DNA from 2 places in the Hyunsoonleella sp. 2307UL5-6 genome. Region 2 is predicted to be linked to the other one. Evidence: riboswitches for the same ligand, from Rfam matches in the RefSeq annotation. Region 2 holds a riboswitch; the other holds the start of a gene.
The links. Region 2 has a riboswitch for cobalamin ahead of ACKGJY_RS09340 (TonB-dependent receptor plug domain-containing protein). Riboswitches for the same ligand answer to the same signal wherever they lie in the genome.
Positions count from the first base shown of each region.

Region 1 (3,218 bases), on a different contig from region 2:
CGTTATTGGTCATGATTTTAAATCAACCTTAAAAGCTACTACAATGACGTCTCCCGATATTAGAGCAGGAGTATCACTGTTAATTGCTGCATTGTCAGCAAAAGGTACATCTACCATCCAAAATATTGAACAGATTGATCGTGGTTATGAAGATATTGATGATCGTTTAAGAGCTATTGGTGCAAAAATAGAACGTGTTAACTAAAATTTTAAACCCATGAAAAAAATAGTAACGGTACAATTGCTATTATGTATAATGTTATTTTCTTCTTGTATTGATAAAAAAGAAACACAAAAAGAAAATGTATCTAATAGTCGTATAAAATCACCTTCTCTGGAACTAATTTGGGAAACAGACACTTTACTTACTACTAGCGAAGCTGTTTTATATGATGCATCATCACAAATTATTTATGTAGCAAACGTTAATAATGCCCCGTGGGATAAAGATGATAATGGTTTTATTTCTACAATAAATACCAAAGGAGAAATAATAAATTTAAAATGGATAGAAGGTCTAAGTGGGCCAAAAGGCATGGGTATCTTAAACGGGAAACTTTACGTAAATGATATAGATCGTGTTGTTGAAATAGAGATAGCTACAAAAAAAGTTACTAATACTTATACTGTTGAAGATGTGCCACACTTAAACGATATTACCACCTCAGATAATGCGGTATATGTGTCTGGTTCAAACTCTGATGCTATATATAAAATTGAAAATAGTGAATTGAATGAAATTGCTACAGATAGTTTAGGACGATTAAATGGATTATCCTACCAAAAAGAAGGGATTTACTATGCTACTTCTAGCACACATAATTTTGGTATTTATAGTGAAACCAACAATACATTTAAAACACTAGTTAATGGTGTAGGCCATGGTGATGGTGTTATTAAATTAGAAAATGATGATTTTATAGTATCTAGTTGGCAAGGAGAAATTTTTTATATTCATAGTAAAGATTGGAGTAAAACACAGCTTTTAGATACTAGAGCACAAAAGATAAATGCAGCAGATATTGCATATATACCAGCTACCAAAACACTGTTAGTGCCCACATTTTTTCATAATACAGTAATGGCATATAAAGTTATTACTCATTAAATTGTGATTAAGAAAAAGATATTCTATGTTTAAATGTATATCTTTGTAGTAAAGGTTTAGCATTATGCTAACATAATTAGGAATCATGTGTAAATCATGAGCTGTCGCGCAACTGTAAGTAGTTATTAATCTATAACTATAAGTCAGACACTAGCCTTTTTAAATTGACAATTTGCTTTCGCGATAAAAAGCCAAGTCTAGACTGTATACTTTCCTTTAAGGTAACTTAGTGCAGATAAATGCTTGCCTATTTTTTATTTCGAATAATAAAAAGAAATAAGATGAAAACAATAAAATTACAAAGAGGTCCTCTTTTATGTTGGGATATCTACTCTGGATATCTAGCACAACAAGCTAAAAATTTTAATAGGCAATTAGAATTAGATTTTTTAAAGTCTCTAAAACGGCAATATAATTTATTATTAGACTTCGATTTACTTTTAGAAAACAGAGACTTTGATGCTTTAGTATTAACTAATGCTAATCAAGAAATTTGTTGGGTTAATAAAGGATTTACTAAAATGACGGGTTACTCCACTAAATATGCTGTTGGAAAAAAGCCTAATTTTTTGCAAGGAGAAGCTACATCGAAAACTAAGGTGGATAACATACGAATGCACATAAAACGAGGTATTGCCGTTAAAGAAAATGTTATTAATTATCGCAAAAATGGCGAGGCTTATCATTGTGAAATTCACATTCTTCCTTTAAAAGATCAACATCAAAACATAACACATCTTTTAGCCTTAGAAAATGTGGTAAATAACTAAATACCTCTTTGTTGCAAAATAAAATTTCATCTATTATTTTAAGGTATAGTATTTAAATAACTATTGTTAGCTTAAATTATTTTTCTACATTTTAGTCATCAATATAGTTACATCTTTATTCAATAGTATCAAGGTTATATTTTAAATCCATGTAATTTAGTTGCTCTTGAATTTAAGTATGAAGAAATTGATTTTGTCTATTAGTATCGTCCTTATTTTGTGTATTAATTTAGTGTATTGGTCTACGCATACTACATCAAAAACCTTTGATACTTGCAGTTTACTTGATGGCAGAAGCATGGATACAATAGATTTTAGAAATCACGATTCTGTTTTACTTATTCCCAATGATTTATATAAAAGTGATATTGTTAAAAACCTTATTCAAGGAGAACAATATAGAGCGGCATGGGCTACACCTGTTAAGTTTCCAATTCTCTTTTTAGATACATTAAAAGGAGGTGTTAATGTAATTGAAGAAGGCGGGGGAAAGCAAACACACTCCCTTGATGTAAAGGATGAAAATGGTATTTTATACTCACTTAGAAGTATAAATAAAAACCCAAAGCCCTTAATTCCTGATGTATTAAAAATTTTAGGTTTAGAGAATATAGTAGTTGATGGTATATCATCACAACACCCATATGGCGCACTTTTAGCGGCTAAACTAGCTGATGCTGTAAATATATACCATACCAACCCCAAGGCTTATTTTTTACCAAAACAATCAACTTTAGGCAACTACAATCAAAAATATGGTAACCGACTATTTCTTTTGGAGTATGAAACTGAAGGTGAAATAAATTGGACATTATATAAAAATGTGTTAGAACTTCTAGATACTGATGATTTACAAGAATTTAAAGTAAAACATAAAGATAAAATCTCTATTGATAAAGCAGAATATATAAAGGTGCGTTTATTTGATATGGTAATAGGTGATTGGGACAGGCATGCCAAACAATGGGGTTGGGCTATTGAAGCGATAGATAATATGTATTTAGCACACCCGATAGCAGGAGATAGAGACAATGCTTTTTTTGATATTGAAGGTATAATACCAATGATAGCATCATACAAACACATAACTCCTAAACTTAGGCCATTTGCTTCTGATATTGATTTTTTTACAGGTTTAGTGTATGATATAGACCGCTATTTTTTAATAGGTACAGATATCCATTTATTTATTGAACAAGCAATTGAAATTCAAAGACACCTTACAAATATTAAAATTGATGAAGCATTTATGGTATGGCCAAGGCCAATATCTAAATTACATAGAAAAGAAATCTCAGATAAAATTAAAAGCAGGCGTGATAATTTGATAGAATACGCCA
Region 1 covers NZ_JBLFEN010000001.1:99,457-102,674, forward strand. The annotation lists gene murA (UDP-N-acetylglucosamine 1-carboxyvinyltransferase) at 1-205, shown strand, start outside; gene ACKGJY_RS00475 (YncE family protein) at 218-1,108, shown strand; cobalamin riboswitch at 1,144-1,282, shown strand; gene ACKGJY_RS00480 (PAS domain-containing protein) at 1,390-1,878, shown strand; gene ACKGJY_RS00485 (hypothetical protein) at 2,057-3,218, shown strand, end outside.
Region 1: it holds a riboswitch for cobalamin, as region 2 does, so the genes downstream of both, ACKGJY_RS00480 (PAS domain-containing protein) here and ACKGJY_RS09340 (TonB-dependent receptor plug domain-containing protein) in region 2, are expected to answer to the same signal.

Region 2 (3,218 bases):
AAATTAAGTTTTAAACTACCAGCTCCTTTTGTGTCGCTCCACAAATAATTAACATTAGCATCTTTTAAAAGTTGTCCTTCTGTACTTGTGCCGTTTGGTAAATACCAGATATCACTATGCATGGCACCGCTTAAAACAGTTGGTTTTAAGGTTGCATTTATAGCGAGTTGTTTAGCTTCTAAATAATTTGTTTCAATGTGATTAAAAATTGAATCTGCTACTTTTTCTTTATTGTAAAGCGCACCAAAAAATTTTATCCATTCTGCTTTGGCTAAAGGCGAATTTTCAACCCAATCCCCATTAAAAATAACAGGTATTCCAGCGTTTTTTAAGGTTTCTAAACTTCGATTACCACCATCAATTCCAAAACCAACTACGATATCAGGTTTTAGTTCTAACAAAACTTCAGTGTTTAAACTTTCATTTTTACCTAATTCTCTAATATTGCCTTTATCTAATTGTTCTCTAATTTTTTCAGAAGAGATATAGTCTGTTCCGGGGAAACCAACTAAAGTTTGTTCAACTCCTAACAATTCTAAAGCGGGAAGATGGGTTGTTGATGTTACTACTATTTTTTGTATCGGTATTTCTAAAGTATTATTAAAGCGTTGTCTCTCATAGATCCAATAATCAGCTTTGTAATTATCTTCCAATAAAGCATATCGGTAGATTCGTTTTGCTTCAGGCCAAGGTTTATGTATTTCAATAATTTTATAGGTTGCATATTGCTTTATGGTAAAACCTTTTGCATATTTAATATTGAATGAAACACCTTCAACTCTTTCTTTTATCTTTTTTGCTGGTTCGCTTTTGCAGGAAACCATTGAAGCCAAAACAATTAATAAAATGAGTTTTCTCAAAATTCAATTTTTAATTATTTCAAAAGTAATATTATTTAAAGTTTTAAGATAAAGATTAAACATAATGTTTACTTTTGCAGAGAATTTGGTTTGATACGAATTTGGTTTTTAAACATGTTAAAAATCCAACGTATCAATTAAAAGGGAATCTGGTGCGATATTTATCAAGGCCAGAACTGTTCCCGCAACTGTAAGTTTATGCTGAATTTGGTTCAGTACCTCATAAAAAGAGGGTTTTGTTTACTACAATACCACTGGTTTTCACTGGGAAGGTTACAACAAAATTAAATAAGTCAGGAGACCTGCCATATTCATCATCTAATATAAACTCTCGGGTAAAGGGTTTTACAGATTATGAAACGACGTATTCTTATACTATTTTTATATACTACAGGTTTTTGCAATTTTGCTCAAGCACAGCTAGACTCTATCCAAAAGTTAGATGAAGTCTTTTTAAGTGATAGTAAACTCGTAAAGTACACTTCGGGAATTAAAGTGGAAACGCTTAATGATTCTATTATTGATAGAAACCAAGTTTCGCTTACAGGTTTACTAGCTTTTAATTCCAATTTATACTTTAAAGAAAATGGTTTTGGTATGGTGTCTTCACCATCATTTAGAGGTACGAATGCATCACAAACAGCTGTGGTATGGAATGGTATAAACATCAATTCTCAATTAAATGGTCAAACCGATTTTAATACCATAAATACCACAAATTTTGATGCTATTGAGATTAGAAGCGGTGGTGGTAGCGTGCAGTATGGTAGTGGTGCCATTGGTGGTAGTATCCATTTAAATAATCATCTAAAATTTAACTCTCATTTTGATACAAATGTGAGGCTTGCTTACGGCAGTTTTAATACTAAAATGACAAATATATCATCGTCATACGGGAATTCTAAATTTACTGCTAATATAGGTGTAGCTTATGTGGATTCTGATAATGACTATAAATATTTAGGAACAGGTAGCGTGAATGAAAATGGTGCTTTTAATAATCTGAATCTAAATTTGAATTTGGGTTATTTTATATCTGAAACTGATGTTTTAAAGTTGTATCATCAAAATTATAATGGAGAACGTCAATTTTCTGGCACCTTAGTAGCGCCATCTAATAGTAAGTTTGAAGATGAAAATTACAGAACTATGTTGGAATGGACGCGTATTTCTGGCACTATTACTTCTAAATTGAAAGCGGTACATCTTAAAGAACGGTTTAAGTTTTTTGAAAATAAAGACAATGCTTTTTTTTCATTTGGGGAAGTGAATACATTTTTACTAAATCATAATTTTAATTATCGCGTATCTGATAAATTACAGTTTAGAAGTATTTTAGAATACAGCAATTTTGATGGTGACGGTAGTAGTTTTGGAGACCCTAAACGCAATGCGTTTTCAGCAACGGTTTTAATGAATCATAAGCCTACAACTGCTTTTGAATATAACATTAACCTCAGACAAGACGTTACTTCAGATTTTGAAAATCCTTTTTTGTTTTCTGTTGATGGAATTTTTAAAGCTTCACAAGTATATTCTATTTTATTTAATGCTTCCAAGAACTTTAGAATTCCAACATTTAATGATTTGTATTGGCAACCAGGAGGGAATTTAGATTTAAATCCTGAAGCCTCTTATCAATTTGATTTAGGGCACAACCTTAATTTTAAACATATAAATTTAAAACTAAACACTTATTACATAAAAACTAAAGATTTAATACAGTGGCGGCCTGATAATACAGGTGTTTGGCAACCTATTAATGTAGCAGAATCTCAAAGTTATGGTGCGGAATTAGAAGCACATTCCAAAATTAAATTAAAACATAATCAGTTTGATTTTAGTGGTCATTATTCTTATACGGTTTCAGAAAATTTAGAAACAAATAAGCAACTTATTTATGTGCCTTTTCATAAAGGAAATGTGTCTGTTGCATACCAGCATGAGTCTTTTTCTATGTTTTATCAACATCAATTTACTGGTGAAGTTTTTATTATAGGAGATGACTTAGAAGGATTTAACGTAGCAAATATTGGGTTTGGATATTTACTTAATAAAGCCGGAAAAGTGAGATATGATATCAACTTCAGAATACACAATTTATACAATAAAAACTATCAAAATGTGGCATTAAGACCAATGCCGAATAGAAACTATCAAATATTAACAACACTTAAATTTTAAACAATGAAACTTAACAAACTATCACTTTTAGCCCTTTCAATAGGTTTATTTTTTACATCGTGTTCTACCGATGACGACGATTCACCTGTTGTACCAAGAGGTGATTATGAAAACGGAATTTTAATTTCTCATGAAGGGAATTTTGGACAAGGTAATGCTTCGGTCTCTTTTGTG
Region 2 covers NZ_JBLFEN010000004.1:274,826-278,043, forward strand. The annotation lists gene ACKGJY_RS09335 (ABC transporter substrate-binding protein) at 1-860, opposite strand, end outside; cobalamin riboswitch at 946-1,185, shown strand; gene ACKGJY_RS09340 (TonB-dependent receptor plug domain-containing protein) at 1,215-3,044, shown strand; gene ACKGJY_RS09345 (YncE family protein) at 3,048-3,218, shown strand, end outside.